Regions from separate parts of the Streptomyces sp. NPDC127038 genome, predicted to be linked through region 2. Evidence: riboswitches for the same ligand, from Rfam matches in the RefSeq annotation. Region 2 holds a riboswitch; each other region holds the start of a gene.
The links. Region 2 has a riboswitch for cyclic di-AMP ahead of ACFWI4_RS21525 (M23 family metallopeptidase). Riboswitches for the same ligand answer to the same signal wherever they lie in the genome.
Positions count from the first base shown of each region.

Region 1: it holds a riboswitch for cyclic di-AMP, as region 2 does, so the genes downstream of both, ACFWI4_RS31630 (M23 family metallopeptidase) here and ACFWI4_RS21525 (M23 family metallopeptidase) in region 2, are expected to answer to the same signal.
Region 3: it holds a riboswitch for cyclic di-AMP, as region 2 does, so the genes downstream of both, ACFWI4_RS25700 (transglycosylase family protein) here and ACFWI4_RS21525 (M23 family metallopeptidase) in region 2, are expected to answer to the same signal.

Region 1 covers NZ_JBHXDQ010000059.1:45,986-53,442, forward strand. Annotated here, with positions in the region: gene ACFWI4_RS31615 (dihydrofolate reductase family protein) at 1-771, shown strand, start outside; tRNA gene ACFWI4_RS31620 (tRNA-Met) at 896-969, shown strand; gene ACFWI4_RS31625 (PP2C family protein-serine/threonine phosphatase) at 1,170-2,411, shown strand; cyclic di-AMP (ydaO/yuaA leader) riboswitch at 2,581-2,736, shown strand; gene ACFWI4_RS31630 (M23 family metallopeptidase) at 2,748-3,761, shown strand; gene ACFWI4_RS31635 (aldo/keto reductase) at 3,902-4,846, shown strand; gene ACFWI4_RS31640 (PrsW family intramembrane metalloprotease) at 4,950-6,296, opposite strand; gene trmB (tRNA (guanosine(46)-N7)-methyltransferase TrmB) at 6,385-7,221, opposite strand.
Region 2 covers NZ_JBHXDQ010000030.1:63,421-70,877, reverse strand. Annotated here, with positions in the region: gene ACFWI4_RS21540 (GNAT family N-acetyltransferase) at 57-2,885, opposite strand; gene ACFWI4_RS21535 (HPr family phosphocarrier protein) at 3,063-3,344, shown strand; gene ACFWI4_RS21530 (GntR family transcriptional regulator) at 3,570-4,262, opposite strand; gene ACFWI4_RS21525 (M23 family metallopeptidase) at 4,459-5,226, opposite strand; cyclic di-AMP (ydaO/yuaA leader) riboswitch at 5,239-5,397, opposite strand; gene ACFWI4_RS21520 (M16 family metallopeptidase) at 5,614-7,002, opposite strand; gene ACFWI4_RS21515 (M16 family metallopeptidase) at 6,999-7,457, opposite strand, start outside.
Region 3 covers NZ_JBHXDQ010000041.1:39,447-46,903, reverse strand. Annotated here, with positions in the region: gene ACFWI4_RS25715 (nucleoside triphosphate pyrophosphohydrolase) at 1-872, shown strand, start outside; gene ACFWI4_RS25710 (cytochrome P450) at 869-2,140, shown strand; gene ACFWI4_RS25705 (transglycosylase family protein) at 2,455-3,339, shown strand; cyclic di-AMP (ydaO/yuaA leader) riboswitch at 3,477-3,716, shown strand; gene ACFWI4_RS25700 (transglycosylase family protein) at 3,721-4,428, shown strand; gene eno (phosphopyruvate hydratase) at 4,768-6,054, shown strand; gene ACFWI4_RS25690 (septum formation initiator family protein) at 6,215-6,691, shown strand; gene ACFWI4_RS25685 (DUF501 domain-containing protein) at 6,731-7,297, shown strand; gene ACFWI4_RS25680 (exopolyphosphatase) at 7,294-7,457, shown strand, end outside.

The DNA.
Region 1 (7,457 bases), on a different contig from region 2:
GTCGGCGTCGACGTCGTGCCGACCGGCCCCGGGCTCGACTGGCGCGTACTGCTGGAACACCTCCACGACGTACGGGGTGTGCGCCGCCTCATGGTCGAGGGCGGCGGCAAGGTCCACACCCAGCTCGTGCGCGAGCAGCTCGCCGACGAACTCCAGCTCGCGGTGGCCCCCCTCTTCGTCGGACAGCCGGACGCTCCACGGCTGTTCGGGCCCGGCGCGTACCCCCTGGGCCGGATGCGGCTCGCGGAGACCCGGCCCGTCGGGGACGTCGTGCTCATCCGCTACGTGCCCACCGCGCCCGGCACCGGCCCGCTCGCCTCCGCCGCGGACCGGCGCTGGCTGGAGCTCGCCTGCGAGCTCGCGGAGCTGTGCCCGCCGTCGAGGACCGCGTTCAGCGTGGGCGCGGTGGTGGTCGCGGCCGACGGCACCGAGCTGGCCCGGGGCCACTCCCGCGAGGACGGCGACCCCGTCGTGCACGCCGAGGAGGCCGCCCTCGCCAAGCTCGACCCGTCCGATCCCCGGCTGGCCGCCGCCACCGTCTACAGCAGCCTGGAACCGTGCGCCCACCGCGCCTCCCGGCCCGTGCCGTGCGCCCGGCTCATCCTCGACTCCGGGGTGCGGCGGGTCGTCACCGCCTGGCGTGAGCCCGACACCTTCGTCACGGACGCCGACGGGAACGGGCTCCTCGCCGCCGCGGGCGCCGAGGTCGTCGTCCTCCCCGAGTACGCGGACCGCGCCCAGGCCCCCAACCGGCACCTTCTCGCCCGCTAGGGCTGTCCGACCGGCACCGGGGCACTTGGGGCGGGCCCGGCGCCGGGTTCGGTGGTGCCGGAGGGGCGGGCCTGAGCGGGTGTGATTCGCGGTCCCGCAGATGGCGTACACTTGGGTTTACCGACGCGGGGTGGAGCAGCTCGGTAGCTCGCTGGGCTCATAACCCAGAGGTCGCAGGTTCAAATCCTGTCCCCGCTACTGAACACCAGAGGGCCGGAACTCGGATTCACGAGTTCCGGCCCTTCGGCATGTTCCCCCTCGGCCGTTCCTCGGCGTTTTCCCGAGGGGCCCCGGTGTCCCCCGTTCCCCGGCGGAGTCCGGCTTTCCGGCGGACACCGTTCTCCCCCGGTCGGGCCACACCGGTCGCCCGCCGCCACCGCACCGGTTCTTCTGGACGGGTGGGGCAGCCAGGAGGTGAGCGGCGGACCGGAGAACTCGACGACCGGGCCGGCCGGCCCCCGCCCCCCGCCCGGCGGCCGGGGACCACCCCGCCGCCCGGACCCGCGGGAGACCGCCCGCGCGGGCTCGGACCCGCCCGCACCCTCGTCCGGGCCCTGCCCGTGCTGCTCGTCGCCGCCGGGATCGTCTACGACTGCCTCACCCCGGCCGCCTTCACCGCGGCCCCGTTCTTCACGGCCGCGCCCCTGGTCGCCGCACCCTTCTACTCCCTGCTCGGCACCGTTCTCGCCGGCGCCCTCGCCGTCGGCGCGGTGCTCGCGGTCCACTTCGTGCTCGGCATCGTCCTGCACGCCGACGCCGTCACCGAGGTGGTCACCGTGACGACGGCCGCGGTCCTCGCCGTCCTCGTCAACGTCGTGGTCCGGCGCGGCGACGAACGGCTCGCCTCGGTCCGGGAGATCGCCGAGTACGCCCAGCGCGCCGTGCTGCCCGAACCCGAGGACCGGATCGCCGGCCTGGAGGTCGCGGCCCGCTACGAGGCGGCGCAGGAGGACGCGTTCATCGGCGGCGACCTGTACGCCGTACAGGACTCCCCGTACGGCGTACGCGTGGTCGTCGGGGACGTACGCGGGAAGGGGATGACCGCCGTGGCCGCCGTCGCGACGGTGGTCGGGGCGTTCCGGGAGGCGGCCGAGCAGGAGGCGACCCTTCAGGGCGTCGCCGGACGCCTGGAGCGGGCGCTGACGCGCGCGGGCACCCGGCACGACGACGCCGAGGCCGCCGAGGAGTTCACCACCGCGGTCCTGGCCGAGATCCCGCACGGCGAGGGCGTCGTACGCGTCGTCAACCGGGGCCATCCGCCACCCCTGCTGCTGTGCCCCGACGGCACGCTCGCCGTCCTCTCCGCCGGGACCTTCGCGCTGCCCCTCGGAATGAGCGAACTGGGCGACCCGTACGCCCCGGCCGTCCAGGCACCCTTCCCGCGCGGGGCGACGCTGCTCCTGCACACCGACGGACTCTCCGAGGCCCGCGATCCGCGCGGGCGGTTCTTCGATCCGGAGGCCTGGTCGGCCGGACGGGATTTCCCTTGCCCCGACGGGCTGCTGACCGCCCTGTCCGAGGCCGTTCGACGGCACACGGGCGGCGCGCTGACGGACGACATGGCACTGCTCGCCGTCCGGCGCCCCTGCGGGGGCACTCCTGAGGGCCTCCGCGACCCGCTTTCACGGCGGCGCCCGTGACACGTACCGGCGGCGCGCGGCCAACTCGCCCGTTTTTCAACGCTCATGACCCCAAAGTCCAGACCAAAAGCCGTTAACGATCACTCGGAACATCTTGGAATTCGGTGGCCGGGTCTATTAACGTTCGATAACGCAGCGCGGCCGTAACAGCCGTCACAAGAGGTGGCTCCGTGCGCACGCGCCGAATCCCGCAAGGGAACCGGGGACCCACATCGTGGGGTGAATCGAGCGTAACCCGCCGTGGTCGCACGGTGGCAGTCGCCCGTAGGAGACCTTCCTGCTCCGAACCCGTCAGCTAACCCGGTAGGCGGCATGGAAGGAAAGGAGTGCGCCCACGTGGCGTCCAACCGGCCCGCTCAGCCATCCCCGTTCGCGCCGAACGAAACGCACACCTTCGGCTATGACAAGGACGAGGAATCCTGGGAGGAGTGGAATCCCACCGCGGATTCTCTCGCTCCCGTCCGTGGCCGGCACCGCACGGGCAAGCAGCGCGGCGGAGGACTCGCCCGCAGTTCCACGGTTCTCGGTGTCGGCGTCATCGCCGCGGTCGGCGGCGGCGGCATCGCCAGCGCCGCTCCGGGCAAGGCGCCCGTCTCGATCTCGCTGCCCGACCTGTCGTCGGTCACCGCGTCGGCCAAGGCCCTGCTGTCGGACGGCGGATCCAGCACCGCCAAGGGTTCCTCGACCCCGCTCACCACCGCCGGTCTGACCAGCTCCGAGACCGCCCACGGTGTCACCGACGCCGGTGAGGCGCTGCGCGACCGCATCATGCAGCAGGCCAAGTCCCAGCAGAACCGCGCCGACACCGCCTCGCAGCAGGCCGCCCAGAGCGCCGCCGCGAAGAAGGCCGTGGAGACCGCCACCAAGCAGCAGAAGGAGGCGGAGCAGAAGGCGCTGGACGCGGCCAAGGCCAAGGCCGAGAAGGAGCGCCTCGCCGAACTCGCCAAGAGCTACACGCTGCCGACCTCCTCGTACACCCTGACCTCGCGCTTCGGCGAGGCCGGCGCGCTCTGGTCCTCCGGCTACCACACCGGACTCGACTTCGCGGCGCCCACCGGCACGCTCATCAAGGCGATCCACAGCGCCACCGTCACCCAGGCCGGCTGGGCCGGCTCGTACGGCTACCGCACGATCCTCACCCTCGACGACGGTACGGAGCTGTGGTTCTGCCACCAGTCCTCCATCAGCGTCAGCGTGGGCCAGAAGGTCGCCACCGGCGATGTCATCGGACGCGTGGGCGCGACGGGCAACGTCACCGGGCCGCACCTGCACCTCGAAGTGCACCCGAACGGCGACCCCACCGCCATCGACCCGATGGCGTGGCTCCACAGCAAGGGCCTCAACCCCTGATCCCCGATCCCCGGCAGTCCTGACGCCACCCCCCCTGCGTCAGGACTCCCGGTCGGGCAGGCACGGACACCCTCCGCCGCCCCCGCCCTCCACGGGTGCTTGTGGAATACATCCATCCGGTGCGGGTGTTGAGGCCGTACATGACTTCCCTTCGCAAGCTCGGTGCGTCCGACCTCGAGGTGTTCCCGCTCTCCCTCGGCGGCAACGTATTCGGCTGGACGGCCGACGAGACCAGCTCCTTCGCCGTCCTCGACGCCTACGCGGCCGCCGGCGGCAACTTCCTCGACACGGCCGACTCCTACTCGGCGTGGATCGAGGGCAACGAGGGCGGCGAGTCCGAGACCATCATCGGCAAGTGGCTGAAGACCCGCGGCAACCGCGAGGACGTCGTCGTCGCCACCAAGGTCAGCCAGCACCCCGCCTACCCGGGGCTGTCCGGCGCCAACATCAAGGCCGCGGCCGACGCGTCGCTGCGCCGCCTGGGCACCGACCACATCGACCTCTACTACACCCACTTCGACAAGACCGAGGTTCCGGTCGAAGAGATCATCGGCGCCCTCGACGAGCTGGTGAGGGCCGGGAAGGTGCGGCACATCGCCGCCTCCAACATCTCGCCGGAGCGGCTGCGGGAGTCCCTGGAGTTCTCCGACCGCGAGGGCCTCGCCCGCTACGTCGCGCTCCAGCCGCACTACAACCTCGTCTCGCGCGACACCTACGAGGGCGCCCTGCTGGACGTCGCCTCCCAGGCGGGTCTGGCGGCCGTCCCCTACTTCGCGCTCGCCTCCGGGTTCCTCACCGGCAAGTACCGCCCCGGCACGGACGTCGACTCGGCGCGGGCGGCCGGCGCCGCCAAGCACCTCGGCACCGAACGCGGACCCAAGGTCCTCGCCGCCCTCGACGAGATCGCCGCGTCCCACGGCGCCGCCGTCCCGACGGTCGCCCTCGCCTGGCTCGCCGCGCAGCCGACGGTCGCCGCGCCGATCGCCTCCGCCCGCACGGTCGAGCAGCTCCCTGCCCTGCTGGGCGTCGCGGACCTGGTCCTGACGGACGAGGAACTCACCCTCCTGACACGGGCGTCGGCGTAACACGTAACACGTAACACGTAACAGCAGGTCAGCAGGTCAGCAGGTCAGCAGGTCAGCAGGTCGGCCGGCCGGTCAGGTGGTCGGCCGGCCGCAGCCGGCCGGTCTAGGAGCGGTACGGGTTGTACGCGGGATACGGGGCCGGCGCGGAGGGCTGCGCCGGCGGGCCGTACGGGCGCGCGGGCGGGACCGCGTAGCCGTAGCCGGGGGCCGGCCAGGGCGGCGGTACGGGCAGCGGTGCCGTGAGCCGGGCCGCGTGGGCGAGCGCCGGACGGGCGGTCTCCCGGCGGCGCCACAGCTCCTCCAGCAACTCGCGCTCCCGTACGACGAAGTCGGCGCCCGCCCGGCCCCTGCGCCCCCGGTGCCGCAGGAACGCCAGCGAGGTCGCGTACGCCTCGTACTCCGCCACCGAACGCGCGGCGCTCTTCCCGAAGTGATGGCGGGCGTACTCGCGGGCGATCTGCCGCGCCCGCATCGAACCGAGCACCCAGGGTTCCGCCGCGCCCAGCCAGCCGGCCGCGGTGTACACGGGCAGTTCGGCGCGGATCGTCCGCAGCTCTCGCTGCCGGGTCCAGACGACGAGCCAGGTCAGCAGCCCGAACGCGGGAACCATGAACGCGGCGTACACCCCGAAGAACCCGAACCGGCTGAAGCCCGAGGAACCGTTCCAGAGCGCGTGCATGCCCATCGCGAGCAGGAGTCCGGTGAGGGGGAGCAGGACGCGGCGCGTGCGCTGGCGTTCGGCGGACAGCGCCGCGAACCCGAAGCCGATGCCGGTCAGCACGGTGAAGAGCGGATGCGCGAAGGGCGACATCACCACCCGGACGAAGAAGGTCGCCGCGGTGACGGAGGCGAGTCCGCTCTCCCCGCTGAGCCGGTCGGTCCCGAACGCGGTCCCGAGATAGAGGATGTTCTCGGTGAAGGCGAAGCCGGTGGCGGTCACCCCGGCGATGACGACCCCGTCGACGATCCCGGTGAAGTCCCGTCTGCGGAAGAGGAACACGAGCAGCACGGCCGCGGCCTTCGCCGACTCCTCCACGACCGGCGCGATGACGGTCGCGCCGAGGGTGTCCGCGCCGGAGGGATCCGCGGTCGTCATGGCTATCCAGCGGGTCGCGAAACTGTTCGCGACGATCGCTATCAGCGCGGCCGCGCAGGCACCCCAGGCGAACGCGAAGAACAGGTTGCGCCAGGGGCCCGGTTCGACCCGGTCCAGCCAGCGGAAGGCCGCTATGAGCAGCGGCACGGGGAACACGGCCAGGCCGAGGCCGACCAAGAAGCCCTCGGTCCCCGTCTGTTCGCGGACGAGCGCGAGGATGACCAGGCCCGACAGCGCGAGCAGGCTGATCAGCGCTCCGTACCGCACCCAGCCCCGCTGCCACCAGTGCGGATGTCTCGGCGCGGGTCCGGCGGGGGAGCCGGGCCGGGTCGGGTACGGGGGATGGATGGCCACGGCATTGACCCTAACGAGGGAGGGCGTCGCCCGCGACGGTAACCGGGTCCCCGGGAATTCCCGGCGGACGCCGGCGGGTGCGTGCGGGTCAGCCGCCCGAGGTGTGCTGGTCTCGATGCTGTACGCGCCGGAAGAGGAGGTCGTTCACCACATGACCCTTGTCCAGTCCCTGGCCCTCGAAACGGGTCAGCGGCCGGAACTCCGGACGCGGCGCGAAACCGCCGTCGGGCACGGTGTTCTCGAAACCGGGGTGCGCGGTCAGCACCTCCAGCATCTGTTCCGCGTACGGCTCCCAGTCCGTCGCGCAGTGCACCAGCGCGCCCGGCGCGAGCCGGGTGGCGGCGAGGTCCAGGAACTCCGGCTGGATCAGGCGCCGCTTGTGGTGGCGCTTCTTGGGCCAGGGGTCGGGGAAGAAGACACGCAGGCCGTTCAGGGAGTCGGGCGCGAGCATCTCGCGGAGCAGGATGATCGCGTCGCCGTTGGCGACACGGACGTTGGTCAGACCGCTGCGCTCGGCGAGGCTGAGCAGATTGCCCTGGCCCGGTGTGTGCACGTCCACGGCGAGGATGCCGGTCGCCGGGTCCTCGGCCGCCATCAGCGCGGTCGCCTCACCCATGCCGAAGCCGATCTCCAGCACGACGGGGAGGTCCGCCCCGAACAGCTCCGCCAGGTCGAGCGTGCCCCGTCCGTCGATGTCCAGACCCCACCTGGACCACAGTCGCTGCAACGCGTCCGCCTGCCCGGTCGTCACCCGGCTGCGGCGCGGCTGGAAACTCCGGATCCGCCGCTCGAAGTGCGAGCCGGCGGGATCCGGCTGCGGACCGTCGGGGAAGCGGGGCTCGCTCTTGGAGCGGTGGTGACGCGGCGTGCCGTCCTCGGCGGAGGCGGGCCGGGTCTCTTCGGTGGAGTCGAGGAAATCAGACACAGTGGGGTCGATTTTACGGGGGCGGCGACGCTGGGCATCCCGTCCCGACGCTCCCGGCCGACCGCTCCTGCTTCAGTCCCGCGCTCCCGGCCGACCGCTCCTGCTTCAGTCCCGCGCTCCCGGCCGACCGCTCCTGCTTCAGTCCCGCGCTCCCGGCCGACCGCTCCTGCTCCCGGCCCACCGCCCGGCCTCCTGGTCCTGATCCCGGCCCACCGTTCCCCGGCGCACCGTTCCCG
Region 2 (7,457 bases):
GGGCGCGGCGGGGGGACGGGCGGGTCCGGCGGCGGGAGCGGCTCGCTCCCGCCGGCTCAGACGACGGGCAGGGTCCGGGGGCCGAGGTCGTCCCGGAGCGGTGCGCGGGCCAGTCGTACCGTGGCGCCCAGAACGCTCACGCCGGTCGGTGCGACGACGACCGGCTCCAGCGACACCGCGACGACCTCCGGGTGGTCGTCGACCAGCCGGGACACCCGCAGCATGAGCTCTTCGAGGGCCGCCGTGTCGACCGGCGCGGAGCCGCGCCAGCCGAACAGGAGCGGCGCCGTCCTGATCGACCGGACCAGGGAGGCCGCGTCCCGGTCGGTGACCGGGACCAGCCGGTGCGCGGTGTCCCCGAGCAGTTCGGAGGCGGCTCCGGACAGCCCGAAGGAGAGCACCGCCCCCGCTGCCGGGTCGATCACCGAGCGGACGACCGTGTCCACACCGCGCGGCGCCATCCCCTGGACGACCGGGCGCAGCACCGTCGGCGGCCCGAACAGCTCGATCAGCTCCGCGTACGCCCGCCGCAGCTGTTCCTCGTCCGCCACGTCCAGGCGTACGCCGCCGAGGTCGGCGCGGTGTCTGAGGTGCGGGGCGGTGGTCTTCAGGGCGACGGGGTATCCGATGGTCCGCGCGGCGGCCACGGCGTCGTCCGGTGTGGGGGCGGGCAGGGCCCGGTGCACGTCGATGCCGTAGTGCCCGAGCAGCTCCGCCGTCCGCTCGCCTCCCAGGGTCAGGCCCTCCCCGCGCGCGAGGAGCTCGTCGATCAGCCGGGCCGCCCCCTTCTCGTCGATGTCCTCGTACTCGGGGACCTTGCCGGGCTCGCCGGCGTCCAGGCGCCACTGGGCGTACTTGACGGCCTGGGCGAGGGCGCTGACGGCACGTTCGGCGGCGGGGTAGGCGGGGATGAGCCGGGTGTCCGGAGCGGGTTCGGCGTGCTCCGCCGCGGGGGACCGGTCCGAGGGGTGGAACCGGGCGCCGGGCGCCGCGCCCGGGGCCGCGGCGGGGGCCGGCGGGGCGGTGCTCGCGGCGGCGGACAGCGCTTCGGCGAGCCCGCCGAGTTCGACGTGCACCACGAGGACGGGTTTCGCCGGGGCCGCGAGGGCGGAGGAGCGGAGCGCCTCGGCGAGGGCCGCGTCGCCCGCCGAGGTCTCCCCCACCGCCGGGATGGCCGTCACGACGACGGCGTCGCAGCCGTCGTCGGCGAGTGCCGCCGACAGGGCCCGGTGGAAGTCCTCCGCCGAGGCGGCCGTGGTCAGGTCCAGGGGCGGCAGCGGCCTGAGCCCCTCGGCGAGACACGCGTCGTAGGTGAGCAGTCCCAGCGACTCGGAGTTCCCGAGGATCGCCACACGGGGGCCCCGGGGAAGCGGCTGGCGGGCGAGCAGCAGGCCCGCGTCGACGAGTTCGGTGATCGTGTCCACGCGGATCACCCCGGCCTGGCGCAGCAGCGCGGAGACGGTGGCGTGCGGCAGCCGGGTGGCCCGTACGGCGTGACCCTGGGGGGCCGTTCCGCCGTGCCGCGCCCCCTGGACGACGACCAGCGGTTTCGCCGCGGCCGTCCGCCGTGCGAGGCGGGTGAACTTGCGCGGGTTGCCGATGGATTCGAGGTACATCAGGGCGACGTCGGTGTCCGGGTCGTCGTACCAGTACTGGAGGACGTCGTTGCCGGAGACGTCCGCCCGGTTCCCCGAGGAGACGAAGGTCGACACGCCGGTCACGCCGGTGACACCGCCGCCGCGCCGGTGCAGCCGGGAGAGCAGGGCGATGCCGATGGCGCCGGACTGGGCGAACAGGCCGATGCGTCCGGGGCGGGGCATCTGGGGGGCCAGCGAGGCGTTCAGCCGGACGTCGGGGGCGGTGTTGATGACGCCGAAGGCGTTGGGCCCGATGATGCGCATGCCGTACGTGCGCGCGTGCCGTACGAGTTCGCGCTGGCGTTCGCGTCCTTCGGGGCCGCTCTCCGCGTAGCCGGCGGAGACCACCACCAGCCCCTGCACGCCGTGTTCGCCGCACTCCGTGACGACCTCGGGGACCTGCTCGGCGGGCACGGCGACGACGGCGAGGTCCACGGGCTCGGCGATGTCCCTGACGGAGCGGTGGGCCGGGACTCCGTCGAGTTCCTTGTCCTGGAGGGCCGTGTTCACGGCGTACAGGCGTCCCGTGAACCCGGCCGACCGGAGGTTGTCGAGGACGCTGCGGCCGACGCCTCCGGGTGTGCGCCCGGCACCGATGACGGCGACCGAGCCGGGGGCGAGCAGCCGCTGCACGGAGCGGGCCTCGGCGCGCTGTTCCCGGGCGCGCTGGACGGCGAGGGACCGGTCGGTGGGTTCGAGGTCGAACTCCAGACGGACGACGCCGTCCTCGAAGCTGCGCTTCTGGGTGTATCCGGCGTCCGTGAACACCTTGATCATCTTGTTGTTGGCCGGCAGCACCTCGGCCGCGAAGCGGCGGATGGCGCGCTCGCGGGCCACCGCGGCGATGTGTTCGAGCAGCGCGGAGGCGACGCCCCGGCCCTGGTGGGCATCCTGGACGAGGAAGGCGACCTCGGCCTCGTCGGCGGGCGCGGAGGCGGGCATCCCGTCCGCGTTGATCCGGTCGTAGCGCACGGTGGCGATGAACTCTCCGCCCACCGTGGCCGCGAGGCCCACCCGGTCCACGAAGTCGTGGTGGGTGAAGCGGTGCACGTCCTTGGCGGACAGCCGCGGGTAGGGGGCGAAGAAGCGGTAGTACTTCGACTCGTCGGAGACCTGCTCGTAGAAGCTGACCAGGCGCTCGGCGTCGTCGACGGTGATGGGCCTGATGCGCGCGGTGCCGCCGTCGCGCAGCACCACGTCGGCCTCCCAGTGGGCTGGGTACTCGTGCCGGTCCGACGAGGTCTGCATGGGCCCCAGACTACGGCTCGCGTACGACAACGGCGCGAGGCAGTCTGAGGGTGACGGACCTCGGAAACGGGCCGTGGACCGGCCCCGCGGCGGGGCGGGACCCGGGACTGTCCGGGCACGCCTCACGATATGGAACACTGGTCTAGACAACCCTGAACCCCCGAAGGGCAGCATCACATGGCTGAGCGCCGCGTCAACGTCGGCTGGACCGAGGGCCTCCACGCCCGCCCCGCCTCCATCTTCGTCCGGGCCACCACGGCCTCCGGCATCCCCGTGACGATCGCCAAGGCCGACGGCAACCCCGTCAACGCGGCCTCCATGCTCGCGGTCCTCGGGCTCGGCGCCCAGGGCGGCGAGGAGATCGTGCTCGCGTCGGACGCCGAGGGCGCGGACATCGCCCTCGACCGTCTGGCGAAGCTGGTCGCCGAGGGGCTCGACGAGCTCCCCGAGACCGTCTGAGCCGCCCTCCGGGCACCAGGACACACGGCACCGAGCCGCGCCACCCTCTCCGGGTGGCGCGGCTCAGTCGTTTTCCGTCTCCCGTCCGGAAATTCTCCGGCCACCCCGGGCGGACCTCGCGCCGCTGCCGCCGTAATGGCGGGTGCGATAATTCAGGACACGCGAATAAAAGGGCATCAGAAATGAGCCCCCGCCGAATATCCCTCTTTGTATACGGCGCCCGTGTTAATGACGCAGGCTCGTCATGTTTACGGGATGTTGCGAACTCCTCACACGGTCCGGCTTCTCGCCGCCCGGAAAGCGGAGCCGGTGCGCGGCCGAGGCGCGCTCGGTGTGCAGGGCCGTGATCGCGCGGGCCCGCTCGCTGTCGCCGCGGGCGACCGCGTCCACGATGCCGCCGTGCTCCGCCCAGGACTCCGCGGGGTCGGCCGGCGCGTCCACCGAGTACATCCAGGCGATCTTGTGGCGCAGCTGGGCCAGCGTGGAGGTCAGCGCGGCGCTGCCGGACGCCTGTGCGAGCGTCTCGTGGAACCAGCCGCCCAGGGAGCGCAGATCCTCGCTGTTGCCCCGCCTGGAGCGCTCCTGCCCCAGCCTGACCAGGCCGCGCAGCACCTTGAGATGGGCCTCGGTGCGCCGCTGCGCGGCCCTCGCGGCCCCCAGCGGCTCCAGCAGCATGCGCATCTCCAGGAGGTCCGCGGCCTCCTGTTCCGTGGGCTCCGCGACGCACGCGCCCGCGTGCCGGCGGGTGACCACGAAGCCCTCGGCCTCCAGGGTGCGCAGCGCCTCGCGCACGGGGACGCGCGAGACGCCGTAGCGCCGCGCGAGCAGTTCCTCGGTGAGGCGGCCGCCGCGCTCGTAGACACCCGCGACGATGTCGTCACGGATCGCCGTGCACACCGAGTGCGCCGGAATACGCATGACCGACCTCCGCTTTAATCCCCGTGAAACGCCGTCGATTGACGCTTCTTCAGTGACTCTATTGCAGGAGGCGTGAATTTCCGATGGCATGCCTGAACCCATGGATATTTTTTGGACAGACGGCATCCGGAAACGACGATGCCCCGGCTCGGTGAACCGGGGCATCGAAAGCGGTGAAGAAGCCGCGAAGCGGTCGTCAGACGTTGACGCCGTGCGAGCGCAGGTACGCGACGGGGTCCATGTCGGAGCCGTACTCGGCGGTCGTACGGGCCTCGAAGTGGAGGTGGGGTCCCGTGGTGTTGCCGGTGTCCCCGGAGAGGCCGATCTGCTGGCCCGGGGTGACCGCCTGCCCCACGGACACACCGATGGACGACAGGTGCCCGTACATGGTGTACGTGCCGTCGTGCATCTTGATCACGATCTGATTGCCGTAGGCACCGCCCCAGCCGGCCGTGACGACCGTGCCGGCGCCGACGGCGTGGACCGAGGTGCCGGACGCGGCGTGGAAGTCGACACCGGTGTGGCTGCCGGAGGACCAGAGGCTGCTGCTCGCCTTGTAGCCCGTGGAGACGTACGAACCGGTGATCGGCAGGACGAAGGTGTTCAGGCGCTTGCGCTCGGCCTCGCGGGCGGCGCGCACCTTGGCCTCGTGGAGCTGCGCGGCCTGGGCTGCGGCCTGCTTGCGCGCCGTCTGCTCGGCCTGCTTGCGGGCGGCGGCCTCGTCGGCGGCGCGCTGCTGCGCGAACGCCTGGGCGTCGATCTGGTCGGCGACCGCGTCGTTCAGGGTGACGGTCTGGGTCAGCCCGGTCTGCTCGACGGAGGCCTCTCCGGCGAACGCGGGAGCGGCCAGGGTTCCGATCACACCGGTGGTGGTGAGCGCCGCGACCCCGACGGCGGTCGTGGTGGTGCTGTGCACCCGGCTGCTCGTACGACGATGCTTGCCGGTGCCACAGGTGAACGCCATGTAGGGGCTGATCCTTTCCTTCCCTCTCGCCTACCGGGTTAGCTGACGGGTTCGGAGCAGGAAGGTCTCCTACGGACCCCCTCCGGAGAGGGCGTCCGATTCACCCCAGGGACTGCGGTGGGTCCCCGGCTCCCCTGACTCGCGTCATGGGGGACTCGGCGATGACTGTCCGGTGCCGCGGGCGCGGCGCAGTGCGTGACGGACAGCCGCACCGACGCTAGACGGGGCCTCATTCGAACAACAAACGGATCACGATTTTTGTAATGCATGCCACAGGGCAGAAGGGGTAACCCCCGCACGAATACGGACATCTTGGGAGCCGCACCGGTAAAGAGGAGGGCCCTGACGGCTCCTCAGCCGTCAGGGCCCTTCCGGGGCGCACGGGTCCTACTCGGCCGCCACCACGGTGACTTCACCGATTCCGAGGGCCCTGACCGGCTCCGCGATCTGCGCCGCGTCGCCCACCAGGACGGTCACCAGACGGTCCGTCGGGAAGGCGCTCACCGCCGCCGCGGTGGCCTCCACGGTGCCGGTGGCCGCCAGTTGGCGGTAGAGCGTCGACTGGTAGTCGTCCGGCAGGTGCTGCTCGACCTGGTCCGCGAGCGTGCTCGCGACGGCCGCCGCGGTCTCGAACTTGAGGGGCGCGACACCCACCAGGTTCTGCACGGCGACGTCGCGCTCGGTGTCGGTCAGCCCCTCGGCCGCGAGGGTGCGCAGCACCTTCCACAGGTCGTCCAGCGCGGGACCGGTGTTGGGGGTGTCGACGGAGCCGCTGATGGCGAGCATCGCGGCGCCCGTGCCGTCCGGCGCGGAGCGCAGGACCTGCCCGAACGCCCGCACGCCGTAGGTGTAGCCCTTCTCCTCGCGCAGGACGCGGTCGAGGCGCGAGGTGAGGGTGCCGCCGAGGCAGTACGTGCCGAGGACCTGGGCGGGCCACACGCGGTCGTGCCGGTCGGCGCCGACCCGCCCGATGAGCAGCTGCGTCTGGACCGCTCCGGGGCGGTCGACGATGATCACGCGGCCGGTGTCGTCGGCGCTCACCGGCGGCACGGGGAGCGGCTCGGCGGACGAGCCGGTCCAGGAGCCGAGCGTGTCGGCGAGCAGCTCGTCGAGATCGACTCCGGTCAGGTCGCCCACGACGACGGCGGTGGCCGTGGCCGGGCGCACGTGCTTCTCGTAGAAGGCGCGCACGGCCGACGCGTCGATGTTCCGGACGGTCTCCTCGGTGCCCTGGCGCGGGCGTGCCATGCGCGCGCTCTTCGGGAACAGCTCCTTGGAGAGCTCCTTGGCCGCGCGACGGGCCGGGTTCGCCGTCTCGTGCGGGATCTCGTCCAGCCGGTTGGTCACCAGCCGCTCGACCTCGCCGTCCGCGAACGCGGGGGCCCGCAGGGCGTCGGCGAGCAGGCCGAGGGCCTTGGCCAGGCGCGAGACGGGCACTTCGAGCGACAGACGTACGCCGGGGTGGTCGGCGTGCGCGTCGAGCGTGGCGCCGCAGCGCTCCAGCTCGGCGGCGAAGTCCTCGGCGGAGTGCTTGTCGGTGCCCTCGGAGAAGGCGCGCGCCATGATCGTGGCGATGCCGTCCAGGCCCGCGGGCTCGGCGTCCAGCGGCGCGGCGAGGATCACCTCGACGGCGACGACCTGCTGGCCGGGGCGCTGGCAGCGCAGGACGGTCAGGCCGTTGTCCAGGGTGCCGCGCTCGGGGGCGGGGAACGCCCACGGCTTGGGCTGTCCGGCCTGGGGCCGGGGGTGGAAGTCCATGGTGGCGAGCTCGGTCACTTCGCCGCCTCCTCGTCGGTCTCGTCGGCCGCGTCGGCGGCTTCGGCGGTGGTGGGCTCGTAGACGAGCACCGCGCGGTTGTCGGGGCGCAGGCGGGCCTTGGCGGCCTCCCGGACCTCGTCGGCCGTGACGTCGAGGACGCGCTGCACGGCGGTCAGGGCGAGCTGCGGGTCACCGAACAGGACGGCGTACCGGCACAGTTCGTCGGCGCGGCCGGCGACGGTGCCGAGCCGGTCGAGCCATTCGCGCTCCAACTGGGCCTGGGCGCGCTCCATTTCCCGCTCCGTGGGGCCCTCCTCGGCGAACCGGGCGAGCTCCTCGTCCACGGCGGCCTCGATGACCGGGACCTCGACGTCGCCGGACGTCTTCACGTCCAGCCACCCCAGGGAGGGGGCTCCGGCGAGCCGCAGCAGGCCGAACCCGGCCGCGACGGCGGTGCGGTCACGGCGTACGAG
Region 3 (7,457 bases), on a different contig from region 2:
GCGTGCTGTGCTCGGACGGCGCGCACCCGCAGGTGCCGTATCTGCGCGAGGCCGGCGTCGCGGTGGACACGGAGTCCCCGAGCGCGCGGGACCTGGTCGACGCCTGCGAGGGCGGCCGCACGGTGGTGGTCGTCGCGACCGGCGAGGGCGAACCCCGGCTCACCGACGGTCTGGCCCGTCTCGCCGGCTCCGGCCGCACACGGATGCCCGACCTGGAACTGCTGCCCGCCTCGTACGACCTGCCGGGCGCCCGGCTGCTCGACCTCGTCCAGGTGATGGACCGCATCCGCGCCGAGTGCCCCTGGTCGTCGCGCCAGACGCACGAGGGCCTGGCGAAGTACGGCCTGGAGGAGGCGTACGAGCTCGTCGAGGCCATCGAGGAGGGCGACCGGGACGAACTGCGCGAGGAACTGGGGGACGTCCTGCTCCAGGTCGTGTTCCACTCCCGGATCGCCGAGGACGACCCGGAGGCCCCGTTCTCGGTCGACGACGTGGCCGGCGGGATCGTCGCCAAGCTGATCCACCGCCACCCCCATGTCTTCGGCGACGAGACGGCCGGCACCCCCGAGGAGGTCAAGGAGCACTGGCTGCGGACCAAGGCCGAGGAGAAGCGGCGCACCTCCGTCACCCAGGGCGTCCCGCTCGGCCAGCCGGGCCTGGCCCTGACGGCGAAGCTGTCGTCCCGGGCGCGCACGGCGGGACTCGACGTCCCGCTGCCCGCCGGCGAGGGCGTCGGGTACGAACTGCTGGCGATGGCCGTGCGGGCCGAGGCCGAGGGCGTCGACCCCGAGGCGGCCCTGCGGGCGGCGGCACGCACCTACCGTGACGCGATCCGAGCGGCGGAGGGCCACCCGGATACCGTCGGGGAGTGACCGAGCCCGAAGCCACCTCCAGCGCCGCCCCCGAACTCTTCACCTGGGAGTTCGCCACCGACCCCTACCCGGCCTACGCCTGGCTCAGGGAGCACGCGCCCGTGCACCGCACCAGGCTGCCCAGCGGCGTGGAGGCCTGGCTCGTCACGCGGTACGCCGACGCCAAGCAGACGCTCGCCGACCAGCGGCTGTCCAAGAACCCCGCGCATCACGACGGGCCCGAGCACGCGAAGGGCCGGACCGGGATCCCCGGGGAGCGCAAGGCCGAGCTGATGACGCATCTGCTGAACATCGACCCGCCGGACCACACCCGGCTGCGGCGGCTCGTCAGCAAGGCGTTCACCCCCCGGCGGGTGGCCGAATTCGCTCCCCGGGTGCAGGAGCTGACGGATCAGCTCATCGACGGGTTCGCGGCCCGCGGATCCGCCGACCTCATCCACGAGTTCGCCTTCCCGCTCCCCATCTACGCCATCTGCGACCTGCTCGGCGTCCCGCGCGAGGACCAGGACGACTTCCGGGACTGGGCGGGCATGATGATCCGGCACGGCGGCGGGCCGAGGGGCGGGGTCGCCCGGTCCGTGAAGAAGATGCGCGGGTACCTGGCCGAGCTCATCCACCGCAAGCGCGAGGCCCTGACCCCGGAGCCCGAGCCCGGCGAGGACCTCATCTCCGGGCTCATCCGCGCCTCCGACCACGGCGAGCACCTCACCGAGAACGAGGCCGCCGCGATGGCCTTCATCCTGCTCTTCGCCGGGTTCGAGACGACGGTCAACCTCATCGGGAACGGGATGCACTCCCTGCTGACCCACCCCGGGCAGCGGGAGCGGCTCCAGTCCTCCCTCGCGGCCGGGGAGAGCGGGCTGCTGGAGACGGGAGTGGAGGAACTCCTGCGCTACGACGGGCCGGTGGAACTGGCCACGTGGCGGTTCGCGACCGAGGACGTGCGGATCGGCGGGCAGGACATCGCGGCCGGCGATCCCGTGCTCGTGGTGCTCGCGGCGGCGGACCGCGACCCCGAACGCTTCCAGGATCCGGACACGCTCGATCTTTCCCGAAGTGACCTTCAGCACTTGGGATACGGCCACGGCATCCACTACTGCCTGGGCGCGCCGCTCGCCCGGCTGGAGGGACAGACGGCGCTCGGGACGCTCCTGAGGCGTCTTCCCGACCTCCAACTCGCTGGAGAATCGACCGATTTGCGTTGGCGCGGAGGCCTCATTATGCGGGGATTGCGTACGCTTCCGGTGGAGTTCACCCCGGTCAAATAGGCCGTGATCGGCCCATCGCCGACCCTTCGCCGCCACTGCTGAAGTGATCCTTCCGCATACCGGAAAGAGCGCTCCCACGGCTACCGGAACGTGACGGTCCATCAAATCTGTGATCTTCGCGTGATCTGTACTGCATCGACTTGTAACCAGCGATCGACTGCGGCTACGTTCACCCATCAACGCGGCGCCCACGCTTCCTGATTGACGGGAGCCGCGCTGCTCCCCGCTGTCACGCGAAAGGCTTCCGCATGCTCTCCGGGAACGGCCGTCACCGTCGCCCTCGTCAGGCCCCGGCACTCATCGTCGCCGCAGGGGTGACCGGATCTGCGATCGCCATCCCGCTGCTCGCCGCGGCGAGCGCGAGCGCGGCCGACGGCACCACCTGGGACCGTGTCGCCCAGTGCGAGAGCGGTGGGGCGTGGAGCTCCAACCAGGGCAACGGCTACTACGGCGGCCTCCAGCTCGACCAGGCCACCTGGGAGGCGCACGGCGGCCTGGACTATGCGCAGACCGCCGACCAGGCCAGCCGCTCGCAGCAGATAGCCGTCGCCGAGAAGGTGCTCGCCGACACGGGCCTCGCGGCCTGGCCGACCTGCGGGCCGCTCTCGGGGCTCAGCAAGGGCTCGGGCGAGGTCAGCGTCGACACGGGCGTGGCCGGCGACTCGGCGAGCAGTGACGCCGGTTCCTACGTCTCGTCCGGTCTGGCGACCGGGCCCAGCGCGTCCGCTTCGAGCGGTTCGTCCGCTTCGGGTGAATCCTCCACCCCGTCCACCGGCACCCCGTCGCCCAGCGCCTCGGCGAGTTCCGGCGCGACCGGTGCGAACACGGGCAAGAGTGACAAAACGGCCGATCCGTCCAAGTCGGGTCAGAAGGAAGCCTCTTCGGGTGCGTCCGACGACGCGACCACCGGCACCGGCCGGCACCGCGGCGGAGAGGCCTCGGAGAGCGCGACGGGCGAGGACGGCTCCGCCGGACGGCACGCGGCGACCGCCGGGAGCGACGCCGTCGACGACTCGTCCCCCGACGACTCCTACGCCGCAAAGGTCTTGGGCAGTCTCTGGAACTCTTCCGACAACCTCGGCTTCGAGAACGACCTGGGCAAGCTGACCGCCCCCGACCCGACGGCCGCCGACAGCGGTCCCGGCCTCGTCGTCCCTGGTCGGAGCATTGTCGTCGTCGCCGAAACGGCCCAGCAGTAGCGGGAGTTCGCGTCACGGTTCGCTGTGGAATGTCCCATTTGGCGCAAGTGAGAGATGGGTCTCAGAAGCCCTGATCGTCTTTGAATTTCCGGCGATCGACTGCTTACGGTCGTGACCGCTCGCCACAGCGGGCCCCGACGGTCGCAACGCCGAATCCTGCCAACGGCCGTACGGGAACAGTCGTCGCGTCATGCGCCGTGGGCAGGAGCGGGGGACCCAAGGTAAGTGCCGGGCCCGGGAGTCGAGAGACGTCCGGGAACGGCTTGGGGTGAAGCCGCGTGCCGGGAGTCCTGGAGACGGGACCGAAGGCGCGTGGCCGGGCAACTCATTCGGCCCGAACCCGACAGCTCACCTCGCAGGCGTCGGTGAGGGGATCTCTCCATGCTGTTCTCCAGCAAGGGCAAGCACCGTCGTCCGAACAAGGCCACCCGCGTCGCCGCTCTCGCCGGTGTCACCGGTGTCGCCATCGCCGCCCCGCTGATGGCGGCCGGCAACGCCTCCGCCGCCACCGCCTCCGAGTGGGACGCCGTCGCCCAGTGCGAGTCCGGCGGCAACTGGTCGATCAACACCGGCAACGGCTTCTACGGCGGCCTCCAGTTCTCGTCCTCCACCTGGGCCGCGTACGGCGGCACCGCGTACGCCTCGACCGCCGACCAGGCCTCCAAGGCGCAGCAGATCGCCGTCGGCGAGAAGGTCCTCGCCGCGCAGGGCAAGGGCGCCTGGCCGACCTGCGGCACCGGCCTGTCGAGCACCCCGTACGCCGGCGGCTCGGCCTCCTCCGCCCCGGCCGCCCCCTCCACGTCCTCCTCGTCGAGCGGCTCGCAGAGCGCCCCCGCCACCCGTACGACGGAGCAGCACGCCGCCCGTTCCGCGGAGCGCCCCGCCGTCCAGAAGACCGTCACCACGCCGACCGGCAAGAAGGTCAAGAAGGGTGACGGCGAGTACAAGGTCGTCAAGGGCGACACCCTGAGCTCGATCGCCGAGAAGAAGCACGTCAAGGGCGGCTGGCAGAAGCTGTTCAAGCTGAACAAGGACATCGTCGCCGACGCCGACTTCATCTACCCGGGCCAGCAGCTGCACCTCCACTGAGCGGTGCGGCGCACCGGCTGACCTGGCCTTCCTCGGCGGAGGGCGGCCCGGTCCCGGCACCGTGCCGCAGCGTCAGGCCGCACGACGGCCCCCTCGTGAGGCCTCCGCACCGGAGGCCGCCGAGGCCCCCCGTCCCCACGGGCTCCCCGCTCCGGCGCGTGTTCCCCCGCACGCACCGGAGCGGGGTTTTTTATTTCTTTTTTTGTTCCGTTCAGGAACAATATGTACGCTCAGTTCCGCTCAAGGGGTGGTCGATCGCTGGCCGATCCCCGTGAGCCGGTTAGGCTCATCCCGCGGGGCTGCCAAGCTCCGCGTACCCGCGTCACATCCCATAAGGAGATGCTCGTGCCGTCCATCGACGTCGTCGTAGCCCGGGAAATCCTGGACTCCCGAGGCAACCCCACGGTCGAGGTCGAGGTCGGCCTCGACGACGGCAGCACGGGTCGTGCCGCCGTTCCGTCCGGCGCCTCCACCGGAGCGTTCGAGGCCATCGAGCTCCGCGACGGTGACCCCAACCGCTACCAGGGCAAGGGTGTCGAGAAGGCCGTCCTCGCCGTCATCGAGCAGATCGGCCCGGAGCTCGTCGGCTACGACGCCACCGAGCAGCGCCTGATCGACCAGGCGATGTTCGACCTGGACGCCACCGACAACAAGGGCTCGCTCGGCGCCAACGCCATCCTCGGCGTCTCGCTCGCCGTCGCGCACGCCGCCTCCGAGGCGTCCGACCTGCCGCTGTTCCGCTACCTGGGCGGCCCGAACGCGCACCTGCTGCCCGTTCCGATGATGAACATCCTGAACGGCGGCTCGCACGCCGACTCCAACGTGGACATCCAGGAGTTCATGATCGCCCCGATCGGCGCGGAGTCCTTCTCCGAGGCCCTGCGCTGGGGCGCCGAGGTCTACCACACCCTCAAGAAGGTGCTGAAGACCAAGGGCCTGTCCACCGGCCTCGGCGACGAGGGCGGCTTCGCCCCGAACCTGGAGTCCAACCGCGCCGCCCTCGACCTCATCGTCGAGGCCATCAAGCAGGCCGGTTACGTCCCCGGCGAGCAGATCGCGCTCGCGCTCGACGTCGCCGCGTCCGAGTTCTACAAGGACGGCAAGTACGAGTTCGAGGGCAAGTCCCGCTCGGCCGCCGAGATGACCGAGTACTACGAGGAGCTCGTCTCCGCGTACCCGCTCGTCTCCATCGAGGACCCGCTGTACGAGGACGACTGGGCCGGCTGGAAGGTCATCACCGACAAGCTGGGCGACAAGGTCCAGATCGTCGGCGACGACCTCTTCGTCACCAACCCGGAGCGTCTGGCCCGCGGCATCGAGGAGGGCTCCGCCAACGCCCTGCTCGTCAAGGTCAACCAGATCGGTTCGCTGACCGAGACCCTGGACGCCGTCGAGCTGGCCCAGCGCAACGGCTTCAAGTGCATGATGTCCCACCGCTCCGGCGAGACCGAGGACGTCACCATCGCCGACCTCGCGGTCGCCGTGAACTGCGGCCAGATCAAGACCGGCGCCCCGGCCCGCTCGGACCGTGTCGCCAAGTACAACCAGCTGCTGCGCATCGAGGAGATCCTCGACGACGCCGCGGTGTACGCCGGCCGCTCGGCGTTCCCCCGCTTCAAGGGCTGAGCCCACCTCTCACGAGGGCCGACCCCGGCTCTCGCGAGGGCCGAGCCGCACGGCTCGGCAAGCGTCCTCCGTACGTCCCCGTACCCGGTCCCGTACCGTGTGCGGGGACGTACGCACGTGAGGGGCCCTGTGGCGGGCCGGCAGCGGGGAGGCGGGACTCATGGCCGTGAAGGACCGGGACCGGTTCTCCACCTCGACCAGGCTGAAGCTGCTCGGCGAGCAGACGGCGGCCCGGGTCTACCGCTCCCAGACCAAGCGGCAGGCGCGCCGCTCCCGGCTCACCGGCCGGGCCGCGCTCCTCGCCATGGTCCTGTGCACCCTGATCGTCGCCCTCGCCTACCCCATGCGGCAGTACGTCTCCCAGCGCGCCCAGATCGGCGAGCTGGAACGACAGCGGGAGCAGGCCAGGCAGCGGGTCGAGCAGCTGCGCGACCTCAAGGCGCGCTGGCAGGACGACGCGTACGCGAAGCAGCAGATCCGGCAGCGGCTGCACTATGTGATGCCCGGCGAGACCGGCTACGTCGTGATCGACCCGGGCGCCGCGAAGCAGGCCCGTGCCGAACGGGGCGCCGCCGACCGCCCTTGGTACACCAACGTCTGGGACGGCGTGGACAGATCCGACGCCGCCGACCGCTGACGACCCATGAACTGACCAGAAAGACACGTGACTCACGGCATGGAAACGCCACCGCCCACCACCCCGCGCACCGAGCCCACCGACGCCGACGTCGAGGCCTTCAAGCAGCAGCTCGGCCGCCCGCCGCGCGGACTGCGCGCGATCGTGCACCGCTGCCCCTGCGGCCAGCCGGACGTGGTGGAGACGGCGCCCCGCCTCCCCGACGGCACGCCGTTCCCGACCACGTACTACCTGACCTGCCCCCGGGCGGCGTCCGCGATCGGGACGCTGGAGGCCAACGGGGTCATGAAGGAGATGACCGAGCGCCTCGCCACCGACCCCGAGCTGGCCGCGGCCTACCGTGCCGCGCACGAGGACTACATCGCGCGCCGTGACGCCATCGAGGTCCTGGAGGGCTTCCCGAGCGCGGGCGGCATGCCCGACCGGGTGAAGTGCCTGCACGTCCTCGTGGCGCACTCGCTGGCCGCCGGACCGGGCGTCAACCCGCTCGGCGACGAGGCCATCGCGATGCTCCCCGAGTGGTGGCGCAAGGGCGCCTGCGTCACCCAGGCCGGCGACACGCCGAAGGCGGAGGGCCCCGCGGAGTCCACCGAGGACGGCCGGTGACCCGGGTCGCCGCCGTCGACTGCGGTACGAACTCCATCCGCCTCCTGGTGGCCGACGTGGACCCGCGTACGGGCGAACTCACCGACCTGGACCGGCGGATGACCATCGTGCGGCTCGGCCAGGGCGTCGACCGCACCGGCCGGCTCGCCCCCGAGGCGCT